DNA from 3 places in the Streptomyces sp. NPDC093085 genome. Region 2 is predicted to be linked to each of the others. Evidence: riboswitches for the same ligand, from Rfam matches in the RefSeq annotation. Region 2 holds a riboswitch; each other region holds the start of a gene.
What was found. A riboswitch is a leader RNA that binds a small molecule or an ion and turns the genes downstream of it on or off. The one in region 2 is predicted to bind thiamine pyrophosphate.

Region 1 (4,274 bases), on a different contig from region 2:
GGCGATATCGGGCAGGTGAAGCCAGGCGGGGACGAGAGCATCGATCTTTGCGTCAATCTCGGTCACAGGACAAGCGTGCCATCCCGGACTGACACTGGGCACCCCGAAGCGGCCCGGACGGGGGTGCATGACCGTACGCACCGTGACATACCGGACGGTACGTGCGGGCCGGGAGCGGCTAGCGCACCGCCTTGCGGAGCGGTACGGACGGATCGGCCGCCCGTTCCGGGTCGATCCTGGCGCCCGCCTCGATCAGCTTTCTGCCCTGGGCCAGGTCGCGGGGGCGCCCGACCGCCAGCAGGGCCCTCAGGACGCCGTCGCGCAGCCAGAGCACCGACCAGGCCGCCCCCTCGGGGTCGCCGCGCCGTACCAGCGTGTCGGCCGCCGCGTGGTGGCCCGCGTACTGGACGAAGCGGCCGAACTGCTCCGACCAGAAGTACGGCACCGGGTCGTAGACCGGGTCGCTCTCGCCGAGGATGTGCGCGGCGACGGTGAGCGGGCCCTGGAGCGCGTTGTCCCAGTGGTGGACGAGCAGCCGCTCCCCGTAGCGGGCGGACGGGAAGGAGGCGCAGTCGCCGACCGCGTGGACCTCGGGGAGCGAGGTGCGCAGCCGCTCGTCGGCGGTGACCGAGCCGTCGGCGCCGAGCGCGATACCGGAGCCCGCGAGCCACCCCGTGGCGGGCCGGGCGCCGATGCCCACGACCACCGCGTCGGCGGTGAGCCTGCGGCCGTCGGCGAGGACCACCGCCCCCGGCTCCACGGCGGCCACCCGGGCGCCGGTGAGGAGTTCGGCACCGCTCTCCGCGTACCAGCCGGCCATCGGGCCCGCGACCTCGGCGGGGAGGGCGGCGGCGAGCGGCAGGTCCGCCGCCTCCACCACCGTCACGGCGCACCCGGCCTCGCGGGCCGCCGTGGCGAACTCGGCGCCGATCCATCCGGCGCCCACGACCACCACCCGGCGCCGCTCCCGGAGCACGGGGCGCAGCAGCGCGGCGTCGTCGAGCGTGCGCAGCGCGTGGACGCCGGGCACCCCGTCGGTACCGGGCAGCGCGACCGGTTCGGCGCCGGTGGCCAGGACGAGCGTGGTGTACGGGAGCGGTCCCGCGTCGGTGTCGAGTTCATGGTCGGCGGGGCGGAGGCCGGTGGCGGCCACCCCGAGCCGGAGATCGACGGAGAGGGCGCCGAAGTCGATGTCGAAGGCGGAGCCCTCGGCGGTGCCGAGCAGGACGGCCTTGGAGAGCGGGGGCCGGTCGTACGGCGGATGGGGTTCGGCGCCGATCAGGGTGACGGGGCCCGCGTACCCCTTCTCGCGGAGTGCCACGGCGGTCCGGACCCCCGCCATGCCCGCGCCGACGACGACCACTCCGGGCCCTTCGGGCCCCTGCTGTCCCTGCCGCTGTCCCTGCCGCTGCTCGCTCACCCGATCACCTTAGACAGCCGGTGCGGGCGGGCCGCCGGGCGGGAAGCTCCCTTACCGCGCTCCGCACCGCGCGTTAGGCTGGCGGTCGACACTACCTCGCGGGAGCCCGGACGCACCGGGCTGAGAGGGAGGCTGGAGCGGCCTCCGACCGTCCGAACCTGATCCGGGTCATGCCGGCGAAGGGAGGGGCTGGACGCCCATGCGGTCACCCACGCGGTCACCCGCGCACTCACCCACACACTCGTTCACGCACTCGTCCGTGCGGACCTCCGCGTACGACGTCGTGGTCGTCGGGGGCGGGATCATCGGCCTGGTCACGGCGTGGCGCGCGGCGCTGCGCGGGCTGCGTACGGCGGTGGCGGACCCGGATCCCGGCGGCGGCGCCGCGCGGGTCGCTGCGGGCATGCTCGCGCCCGTCACCGAACTCCACTACGGCGAGGAGACCCTGCTCGGGCTCAACCTCCGCTCGGCGGAGCGGTATCCCGCGTTCGTCGCGGAGCTGGCGGAGGCGAGCGGCCGGGAGACCGGCTACCGCGCCTGCGGCACGCTCGCGGTGGCGCTCGACGCCGACGACCGCTCCCAGCTCCGTGAGCTGCACGCGCTCCAGCTCCGCTCGGGGCTGGCGTCGGAGTGGCTCTCGGGGCGCGACTGCCGGCGCCTGGAGCCGATGCTCGCGCCGGGCGTACGCGGGGGGCTGCGGGTCGACGGCGACCACCAGATCGACCCGCGCCGGCTCGCCGCCGCGCTGCTGACGGCGTGCGAGCGGGCCGGGGTGGCCTTCCACCGGGCCCGGGCGGCGCGGCTCTCCGTGGTACGGGACCGGGCCGCCGGGGTGGTGCTGGCGGACGGGGCGGCGCTCGGCGCGGACCAGGTGGTGCTGGCGGGCGGCAGTCTCAGCGGCCGTCTCGCGGGGGTGCCGCCGGCGGCGGTGCCGCCCGTACGGCCGGTCAAGGGGCAGGTGGTGCGGCTGACGGTGCCGGGCCGGTACGCGCCGTTCCTCTCCCGGACGGTACGGGCCGTGGTGCGGGGCGGCCCGCTCTATCTGGTGCCGCGCGAGAACGGCGAGCTGGTCGTCGGCGCCACCACCGAGGAGCTGGGGTGGGACACCACGGTCACCGCGGGCGGGGTGTACGAGCTGCTGCGCGACGCGCATGAACTGGTGCCCGGCATCACCGAGTTGCCGCTCACCGAGACCTGCGCGGGGCTGCGCCCCGGGTCGCCGGACAACGCGCCGCTGCTCGGCCCCACGGTGCTGCCGGGGCTCTCGCTCGCCTCCGGGCACCACCGCAACGGGGTGCTGCTGACCCCGGTGACCGGCGATGTGCTGGCGGCCGTCCTGACCACCGGCGAACTCCCGCCCGAGGCGGCGCCCTTCACGCCGCTGCGCTTCTCCCCCGACGGCTCCGCCGCCCCCCTCACGCACTCCCCCGTATCCGTACCCGCCTCCAGGGAGCGCTCCGTATGAACACCGCATGGGTGCACGTCTCCGTCAACGGCGAGCGACGTGCGTTCGCCGCCTCTACGACGCTCGACGCCGTCATCGCGACCTTGACGGTGGCGCCCTCCGGGGTGGCCGCCGCCGTCAACGAGACGGTCGTTCCCCGTACCCGCTGGTCCGGTACCGCCCTCTGCGACGGCGACCGGGTGGAAATCCTCACCGCCGTACAAGGAGGCTGACAGCACGATGACCGACAGCACGACGGCCGGCGGCTCCGCGGCCGACAGCACGAGGGCCGGCAGCACCCCGGCCGACGATCCGCTCACCCTTGGTTCCGCGCTCTTCGGCTCCCGCCTCATCATGGGCACGGGAGGGGCGCCCAGCCTGGAGATCCTCGAACGGGCCCTGATCGCCTCCGGCACCGAACTCACCACGGTCGCCATGCGCCGCCTCGACCCGACCGTGCAGGGCTCGGTGCTCTCCGTACTGAAGCGGCTCGGTATCCGCGCGCTGCCCAACACGGCGGGGTGTTTCACCGCCGGGGAGGCCGTCCTCACCGCCCGGCTCGCCCGCGAGGCGCTGGGCACCGACTGGGTGAAGCTGGAGGTCGTCGCGGACGAGCGCACCCTGCTGCCCGATCCGGTCGAACTGCTGGACGCGGCGGAGACCCTGGTGGACGACGGGTTCACGGTGCTCCCGTACACCAACGACGACCCGGTCCTCGCCGCGAAGCTGGAGGACGTGGGATGTGCGGCGATCATGCCGCTGGGCTCCCCGATCGGCTCCGGCCTGGGCATCCGCAATCCGCACAACTTCCAGTTGATCGTGGAGCGCGCCACGGTCCCGGTGATCCTTGACGCGGGCGCGGGCACCGCGTCCGACGCGGCGCTCGCGATGGAGCTGGGGTGCGCCGCGGTGATGCTGGCGTCGGCGGTGACCCGGGCGCAAGAGCCGGTGGTGATGGCCGAGGCGATGCGGCACGCGGTGGCGGCCGGCCGGCTGGCCCGGCTGGCCGGCCGGATCCCCCGCCGCCACTTCGCCGAGGCCTCCTCGCCGGTGGCCGGGGTGGCGGCCCTGGACCCGGAGCGGCCCGCCTTCTGACCCCGTACCGTCCCCGCACGCCCGCCGGGCTGTCACAGGTCGGCCTCAGTCCGGTGCCCGCTCCGCCCCGGGGGATCTGGAGTGTCGGCGGCGGCTCGTAGACTCGGCGGCGTGGATACGACCCTTCAGGACCCCATCGTCGGGCAGGTGCTCGACGGCCGCTACCGCGTCGAGGAACGGATCGCGGTCGGCGGCATGGCCACGGTCTACCGGGCGCTGGACACCCGGCTCGACCGGGTCCTGGCCCTCAAGGTGATGCATCCGGCGCTCGCGACGGACGCCACGTTCGTGGAACGGTTCATCCGCGAGGCCAAG
Region 2 (4,274 bases):
CTTCCGGGTCTCCGCCGCGCCCCTGGTGGCCTTCCTGGACCGTACGGACCGGCTGGTCCCGCTCGGTCAGGAGCGGGCGCTCAGCGACTTCGAAGGCAGCCTGGAGGAGGAGTTGGGGCGCATCCTCGCCGAGGAGAACGCCGGCTGAGGCTCCGTGGAGGGGGCCGTCCGGGTGATTTCCGGTGTCGAAATGACCCCCGCCGGGTAGGGCCCCGGGCGTTCTCGAACAGCGGCGCCGTCGCTACTTCTTCCGGCGGTGTCCCCGGCCCCCCGGAGCGGGCGGCACGAGCATCCCCTGGGACTCATGAGGCCCCCGGGCGGGACCGGCCGCCGGACCCGCTGCCGGACCCGTCCCCGGGCCGGAGGGACCGGAGGGTGCGGGGGCGGCGGAGGGGGTTGCCGGGTTCTCCGGGGCGGACCGGTCGGCGGAGACCACCAGGGCGGCCAGCGCCGTGGTCACCGGCACCGAGGCCACCAGACCGATCGACCCGACCAGTGTCCGTACGATCTCCTCCGCGACCAGTTCGCTGTTGGCGACGGTCCCCACGCTCGACTGCGCGATCGAGAAGAGCAGCAGGAGCGGCAGGGCGGCCCCCGCATACGCCAGGACGAGGGTGTTGACCACCGAAGCGATATGGTCCCGGCCGATCCGGATCCCGGCCCGGTAGAGCGCGCGCGGCCCCATCGTCGGGTCCGCCTGGCGCAGCTCCCAGACCGCCGAGGTCTGTGTCACCGTCACATCGTCCAGCACCCCGAGCGAGCCGATGATCACACCGGCCAGCAGGAGGCCGCTCATATCGATGTCCGGGTAGAGGCCGTGGATCAGCCCGGTGCTGTCGTCGGTGTTCCCGGTCAGACTCGCCCAGCCGATGAAGAGCGACCCCAGCAGCCCGATCAGCAGCAGCGAGATCAGGGTGCCGAGCACCGCCACCGAGGTCCTGGCCGTCAGACCATGGCAGAGATAGAGCGCGATCAGCATGATCGCGCTCGCCCCGACGACCGCCACCACCAGCGGATTCGAGCCCTGGAGGATCGCCGGCAGGATGAACAGCGTCAGGATCGCGAACGAGACCACGAGCGCGATCAGCGCCATGACCCCCCGCAGCCGCCCCACCACGACCACCGCGAGCGCGAAGATCCCGGCCAGCAGGAGCATCGGGAACTCCCGGTCCACATCGGTGACCGAGTACTGGAGATCCTGGGGAGCGTCCGGCGCGTAGGCGACCACAACGCCCTGTTTCACGTGAAACTGCCGCGGCGCGTCCGGCTGGACGATCTCGATGAAGGTGCGGCCCTTCTCCTTGCCGCTCGTCAGCTCGATCGTGGCCTTCTCACACTGGCCGGTCTCCTCCTGCACCGCCTCGCGGCCCTGCGGAGTCGAGGTGTCACCGGTCGACGGGACCTGCCCGGCGTTCACGTCCTTGCAGGGGATCTTCTCGATCTGGACCACCTGGCCCTCGACCGTCTGCCGGTCGAAGCCCACACCGGTCCGCTCGTGCGCCGGTGCGCCGCCCGGCCAGAGCACGGTGAGCCCGACCACGACGGCCGCCGCGAAGGGGATCAGGACCGCCGCGATCACCTTGCGGAGGTGCCGGGAGACCGGCATGGCGGGGCCATGGCTGTGCGTGTGGCCGTGCGATTCGTGAGTCTGCGTGGGTGGGGTCACCGCCCGATCATCGCAAGAAGGCGGAGGAAGCGGAGGGCCCTCTGGTCAGCGTGCCCGATATGACGCTAGCGTGGAGGCAACCTTTGCACACGCGGGAGCTCGGAGCACCGGGCTGAGAGGGCGCTGACGTGTAGGTCCCGGGACGCTTCCCGGACACCATCGCTGCGCCGACCGCTGAACCTGTTACCGGGTAATGCCGGCGTAGGGAGTAGGTCTCATGACCGATCAGGACACACATCTGTCTGCCTCCGGCCAGGAGGGCACGGACGGCCCGCGCCCCACCGGGGAGGCCGTCGGCTGGCACAAGGGGTATGTCGGGGGATCGCGCCCCGACCTCCGCGTACCGGTCCGCCGGGTCCACCTCACCAATGGCCGGGACGTCACGCTGTACGACACCTCCGGCCCGTACACCGACCCCGCCGTCGACACCGACGTACGCCGCGGTCTCGCGCCGCTGCGGGAGAACTGGATCATCGGCCGGGGCGACACCGAGGAGTACGCGGGCCGGGCGCCCCGTCCCGAGGACGACGGGCTCAAGCACACCACCCCGCGCGGCGGGACCCTCCCGGGCGGCTCCGGGAACCTGCGGGGGCTCGACGCGGTCTTCCCCGGCCGCCCGCGCCAGCCGCGCCGGGGCCGCGCGGGCCGGACGGTGACCCAGCTCGCGTACGCCCGCCAGGGCGAGATCACCCCGGAGATGGAGTACGTCGCGATCCGCGAGAACGTCTCCCCGGAGACCGTCCGCGACGAGATCGCGGCGGGGCGCGCCGTCCTGCCGGCCAACGTCAACCACCCCGAGAGCGAGCCGATGATCATCGGCAAGCGGTTCCTGGTGAAGGTCAACGCGAACATCGGCAACTCCGCCGTCACCTCCTCCATCGAGGAGGAGGTGGAGAAGATGACCTGGGCGACCCGCTGGGGCGCCGACACGGTCATGGACCTCTCCACCGGCCGCAACATCCACACCACCCGCGAGTGGGTGCTGCGCAACTCCCCCGTGCCCATCGGCACCGTGCCGCTCTACCAGGCGCTCGAAAAGGTCGACGGCAAGGCCGAGGAGCTGACCTGGGACATCTACAAGGACACGGTGATCGAACAGGCCGAGCAGGGCGTCGACTACATGACGGTCCACGCCGGGGTCCTGCTCCGCTATGTACCGCTCACCGCGCGCCGCAAGACCGGCATCGTCTCGCGCGGCGGTTCGATCATGGCCGCCTGGTGCCTCGCACACCACAAGGAGTCGTTCCTCTACGAGAACTTCGACGAACTGTGCGAGATCCTCGCCGCGTACGACGTGACGTACTCGCTCGGCGACGGGCTGCGCCCCGGCTCCATCGCGGACGCCAACGACGAGGCGCAGTTCGCCGAGTTGCGCACGCTGGGCGAGTTGAACACGATCGCGAAGAGCCACCAGGTCCAGACGATGATCGAGGGACCCGGCCATGTGCCGATGCACAAGATCAAGGAGAACATCGACCTCCAGCAGGAGATCTGCGAGGAGGCGCCGTTCTACACGCTCGGACCGCTGACCACCGATGTGGCCCCGGCGTACGACCACATCACCTCCGGGATCGGCGCGGCGATGATCGCGTGGTGGGGCACGGCGATGCTCTGCTACGTCACGCCCAAGGAGCATCTGGGGCTGCCGGACCGCGACGACGTCAAGACGGGCGTCATCACGTACAAGATCGCGGCCCATGCGGCGGATCTCGCCAAGGGGCATCCGGGGGCCCAGGAGTGGGACGACGCGCTGTCGGACGCCCGCTTCGAGTTCCGCTGGGAGGACCAGTTCAACCTGGCGCTCGACCCGGACACGGCACGGGAGTTCCATGACGAGACGCTGCCCGCGGAGCCGGCGAAGACGGCGCATTTCTGCTCGATGTGCGGTCCGAAGTTCTGCTCGATGAAGATCTCGCAGGACATCCGGCGCCGGCATGGCGACGACCTGTCCGGCGGCAGCGGCGCCGACGGTACGGAACCGGGTCGTACGGGTGAGGGCGGTACGGGGCCGGGCGGGGCCACGGCGGCCTCGGCGGCCGAGATCGAGGCGGGCATGGCGGAGAAGTCCAAGGAGTTCGCAGCGGCCGGTAACCGGGTCTATCTGCCGCTGGCCGACTGAGCCGCCGGGCGCCGTGGCCCGAGGCCGGGTGAGGGCCGCTCCGTCCCGGGTGACCGGGCGGCCCTCGACGGGGGCCCGGTCACCTCGGAGTCACCCCGAGGGGCACCCCGGAGCCGTTCCGGGGGCGGCCGGGGTCACTCCGGCCGGTGTTCCGGGCCGCCGAAGTCGGGGCTGGTGAAGTCCGGGCCGCTGAAGTCGGGGCTGCTGAAGTTCGGCCGCTTGCCCGCGTCGGAGCCGTCGTCGGGGCTGGAGAAGTCCGGCCTGCTGTAGCCGATCTTCGGGAGCTGGGTCGCCGACCGGGTCGGCGCGGGCGTGGCGGCCGGGGCCGTACCGGCGTCGTCGAGGGCCTTGCGCAGGAAGGGCAGGATGCCGCGCTCCAGCAGGGCGTGGCGCCAGGCCTCGCGCGCGCGGGCGACCTCGTCGGGCGGTTCGCGGCCCGCGGTCTCGTCGGCCGGCAGTTCGGTCGAGCTGTTGCGCATGGCGGTGACC
Region 3 (4,274 bases), on a different contig from region 2:
CGCGACCGAGCAGCGCCAGGAAGGCGGTACCGACGACGACGGTGGGCAGCACGAAGGGCACCGTCACGGCGGCGCGCAGGACGTGTTTCCCTGGAAAGGCGAAGCGCGCGAAGACGTATGCGCCGGGCAGGGCGATCAGCAGGGTGAGCGCCGTGGAGGCGAGTGCCTGCCATGTGGTGAACCACAGGACGCCGAGAATGTCGGGGCGGCCGAGTACGTCGCCGACGCGGCCGAACTGCCAGGCGCCGTCCATCTTGAGGCCGCGGCCGACAATCGCTGCCACCGGGTAGGCGAAGAAGACCGCGAAGAAGGCGAGGGGCGCGGCCATGAGGGCGAGGCGTACGGCGCCGCCGTGGCCGCGCCGACGTCCCCGCCACCGCTCTCTGCGCCACGAGGCGCCCCGTACGGCGCCGCGCAGGCCGCCAGCGTGCCGTACGGGGCGCCGGGCGGTCTGGTCGTCCTGTGCTGCCCCGTCGGCCTTCTCCGGGGTTACTTCACGGCGAGTGAGGACCACGACTGAATCCACTGTTCACGGTTGGCCGCGATGCGTGTGGGCGCCACGGTCTCGGGCCGCTCGACGGTCGCGCCGAACTTCGTGAACAGTTCGGGCAGTGCGACGTCCTTGACCACCGGGTTGACGAACATGTTCAGCGGCATGTCCGCCTGGAACTTCTCGCTGATCAGGAAGTCCAGCAGAGCCTTGCCCCCCGCCACGTTCTTCGCGCCGTCGAGCAGACCCGCGAACTCCGTCTGCCGGAAGCAGGTGCCGGTGGAGACACCCGTCGGGGCCTGCTGGGGCTGCGGCTTCGCGTACAGCACCTCCACAGGCGGGCTGGAGGCATAGGAGACGACCAACGGCCGGTCGCCCTTGGCCTTCTTGCCACCGGCGGAGCCGGAGAAGCTCTCGTTGTACGCCTGCTCCCAGCCGTCGACGACCAGGACGCCGTTGGCCTTCAGCTTCTTCCAGTAGTCCTGCCATCCGTCGTCCCCGTAGTGCGCGACCGTGCCCAGAAGGAAGCCGAGGCCCGGCGAGGAGGTCGCGGCGTTCTCGGTGACGAGCAGGTTCTTGTACTGGGGCTTGATCAGATCGTCGAAGGACTGCGGCGGAGTGAGCTTCTTGCCCTCGAAATACTTCTTGTCGTAGTTGACGCAGATATCGCCGCTGTCGACGGGGGTGACGCGGTTCTTCTCCTTGTCGAGTCGCGCGCTCGCGTCGACCCGGTCCAGCCCCTTCGCCTCGTACGGTACGAACAGGTCGTTGTCGAGAGCCCGAGAGAGCAGCGTGTTGTCAACGCCGAAGAAGACGTCACCCTGAGGCGCCCCCTTGGTGAGGATCTCCTTGTTGAGCGCTTCGCCGGCGTCACCGCTCTTGAGGACCTTGACGGTGTAGCCGGTCTCCTTGGTGAACTCCTTGAGCACCTCGGGGGACGTGTTGAACGAGTCATGGCTGACCAGGGTGACGGTCTTGGACTCCGTACCGCTGCCGCTTCCGCCGTCGCCGGACGGGGCGGAGGCATCGGAGCCGCCGCAGGCCGCGAGGGTGGTGATGCCGAGCGCCACGGCGATCGCGGCGTACGCCGCCTTTCTGGCACCGGTACGCGTACGGGTGGTGCTCACTGGTTTTCCTCCTGGGGGTGTCCAGGAGAAGACGCCGCCCTGCCCGGAGCACGGCAGTCGACAAGGACGGCCGGTCTCCGGGCAGGGCGCAACAGCTTGAGTGATGTCCGAACTTCCTACCCAGAATGACCTGGGCAAGGTTCAGAGGGTCTGCGACCGCTGCCCGCTCTCACGGGCACATGCCGCACTCTCAGCGCTGTAGCGCTCCCCTGCCGGAAATATGCAATACGTTTCGGGGCTAGGTTACCCCTAGGACGCGCTAGCGCTCCGTGGCGGCCAACTGTCCGCACGCACCGTCGATCTCTTGGCCACGTGTGTCACGTACGGTGACCGGCACGCCGTGCGCCGCGATGGCCTCGACGAACTTCTTCTCATCCTCCGGGCGGGACGCCGTCCACTTCGACCCTGGGGTCGGATTGAGTGGGATCAGGTTGACGTGGACCCGCCTGCCCTTGAGGAGGCGGCCGAGACGGTCGCCTCGCCACGCCTGGTCGTTGATGTCGCGGATCAGGGCGTACTCGATGGAGATGCGGCGGCCGGACTTCTCCGCGTACTCCCACGCGGCGTCCAGCACCTCCCGTACCTTCCAGCGGGTGTTGACCGGGACGAGGGTGTCGCGCAGCTCGTCGTCGGGGGCGTGCAGGGAGACCGCGAGCCGGCATTTGAAGCCCTCGTCGGCGAAGCGCAGCATCGCGGGGACCAGGCCGACCGTGGAGACGGTGATTCCTCGCTGCGAGAGCCCCAGGCCGTCCGGCTCGGGGTCGGTCAGGCGGCGGATCGCGCCGACGACACGCTTGTAGTTGGCGAGCGGCTCGCCCATGCCCATGAAGACGATGTTGGAGAGCCGCGCCGCGCCGCCGGGCACCTCGCCGTCGCGCAGGGCACGCATCCCGTCGACGATCTGGTGGACGATCTCCGCGGTGGACAGGTTGCGGTCCAGGCCGGCCTGTCCTGTCGCGCAGAAGGGGCAGTTCATGCCGCACCCTGCCTGCGACGAGATGCACATGGTGACCCGGTCCGGATAGCGCATCAGGACGGACTCGACGAGGGTGCCGTCGTGCAGCCGCCAGAGCGTCTTACGGGTCGTGTCGTCGTCGCACGAGATATGCCGTACCACCGACATCAGGTCGGGCAGCAGCTCCGTCGCGAGTTTCTGCCGCGCGGTGGCCGGGATGTCGGTCCACTGCTCGGGGTCGTGCGCGTACCGCGCGAAGTAGTGCTGCGACAGTTGCTTGGCGCGGAAGGCCTTCTCACCGATGGCGGCGACCGCCTCGCGGCGCTCGGCGGGGGTGAGGTCGGCGAGGTGCCGCGGCGGCTTCTTGGCTCCGCGGGGCGCGACGAAAGTGAGTTCTCCGGGTGCAGGCATGGTCCGTCCAGTGTCGCAGACGGTGCCCGGTGCCCCGTATGCCGATCGCGGCGGGCATACGCGAGGGGGGTACGCCGCACCGTGGCGGACGTACCCCCTTCGCCGAAACCGGCACGCGCCCCGTACGGGGCGCGCGGCGGTCCCCTTCATGCCCGGGGACCGCCACTGTCTTTCATGCCCCCACGAAGAGCACCAGGAGCAGCCAGACCACCGGCGCCGTGGGCAGCAGCGAATCGAGCCGATCCATGATGCCGCCGTGCCCCGGCAGCAGGGTGCCCATGTCCTTGATCCCGAGGTCGCGCTTGATCATGGACTCGCCGAGGTCGCCGAGTGTGGCGCTGGCCGCGACGGCGAGGCCGATCAGCAGACCCTGCCACCAGGCTCCGCCGTCGATCATGAACTCCATCAGGAGCGCGCCGGCCACCATGGCGAAGCTGACGGCGCCGCCGAGCCCCTCCCAGGTCTTGCCGGGGCTGATGCGCGGCGCGAGCTTGTGCGTGCCGAAGCGCCAGCCGACGGCGTACGCGCCGGTGTCGCTCACGACGGTCAGCACGAGGAACATCAGCACCCGCTGCGATCCGTCGCCCGCTGTGAGCATCATCGCGACGAACGTCGCGAGGAAGGGTACGTAGAACGCGGCGAAGACCCCGGCCGTGACGTCCTTGAGGTAGCCCTCGGGCGGCTCCGTCATCCGCCAGATCAGCACGGCGAGCGCGGTGAGGGCCATCGCGACCCAGGCGCCCTCCGCGCCGCGCGCGTACCCGGCGACGACCATGGCTGCGCCGCCCACGGCGAGCGGTACGAGCGGTGCCTTGATGCCCTTCTTCTCGTCGAGTCGCGAGGTCAGCTCCCACAACCCCACGACCACGGCGATCGCTATGACACCGATGAACACGGCCTTGACGATGAAGAGCGAGGCGGCGACCACCGCGCCGAGCCCGACACCGACCCCTATGGCCGCGCGCAGATCGCGGCCGGCCCGCTTCTTCGGCGGGGGCTGCGGGGGAACGGCCATGGGCTCCTGCGGCGTCTCGTCACGGAACGGGGGGCCGCCCGGTCGAGCAGCCCCCCGGTCGTCGTTGTGGTCCCCGCCGTTCGCGGGTTCGTCGGGCACGATGGGCATGGGCCGAGTCTGCGATGCGGGCTGCTCATCGTATGCGGGACCCGCCGGGGCAGCCCCCTGGTCGGTCGGTCCCCAATAACCGGCTGTCGGCGAGGCACCCCGGGAAGAGTCGTTCATCAGACTTCGAGCAGCTCGGCTTCCTTGTGCTTGAGCAGCTCGTCCACCTGC

Region 1: linked by a shared signal. The riboswitch ahead of thiO (glycine oxidase ThiO) and the one ahead of thiC (phosphomethylpyrimidine synthase ThiC) in region 2 are both predicted to bind thiamine pyrophosphate.
Region 3: linked by a shared signal. The riboswitch ahead of AB0O07_RS20325 (thiamine ABC transporter substrate-binding protein) and the one ahead of thiC (phosphomethylpyrimidine synthase ThiC) in region 2 are both predicted to bind thiamine pyrophosphate.

What each region holds. Positions count from the first base shown of each region.
Region 1 covers NZ_JBFBFB010000003.1:273,512-277,785, forward strand. Annotated here, with positions in the region: gene AB0O07_RS11985 (Rv2175c family DNA-binding protein) at 1-66, opposite strand, end outside; gene AB0O07_RS11990 (FAD-dependent oxidoreductase) at 179-1,342, opposite strand; TPP riboswitch at 1,509-1,622, shown strand; gene thiO (glycine oxidase ThiO) at 1,620-2,885, shown strand; gene thiS (sulfur carrier protein ThiS) at 2,882-3,097, shown strand; gene AB0O07_RS12005 (thiazole synthase) at 3,105-3,959, shown strand; gene pknB (Stk1 family PASTA domain-containing Ser/Thr kinase) at 4,071-4,274, shown strand, end outside.
Region 2 covers NZ_JBFBFB010000016.1:80,226-84,499, reverse strand. Annotated here, with positions in the region: gene AB0O07_RS31540 (SsgA family sporulation/cell division regulator) at 1-148, shown strand, start outside; gene AB0O07_RS31535 (YibE/F family protein) at 242-1,606, opposite strand; TPP riboswitch at 1,748-1,891, shown strand; gene thiC (phosphomethylpyrimidine synthase ThiC) at 1,884-3,785, shown strand; gene AB0O07_RS31525 (hypothetical protein) at 3,920-4,274, opposite strand, start outside.
Region 3 covers NZ_JBFBFB010000006.1:348,635-352,908, reverse strand. Annotated here, with positions in the region: gene AB0O07_RS20330 (iron ABC transporter permease) at 1-328, opposite strand, end outside; gene AB0O07_RS20325 (thiamine ABC transporter substrate-binding protein) at 490-1,617, opposite strand; TPP riboswitch at 1,713-1,838, opposite strand; gene rlmN (23S rRNA (adenine(2503)-C(2))-methyltransferase RlmN) at 1,877-2,983, opposite strand; gene AB0O07_RS20315 (phosphatidate cytidylyltransferase) at 3,156-4,223, opposite strand; gene frr (ribosome recycling factor) at 4,223-4,274, opposite strand, start outside.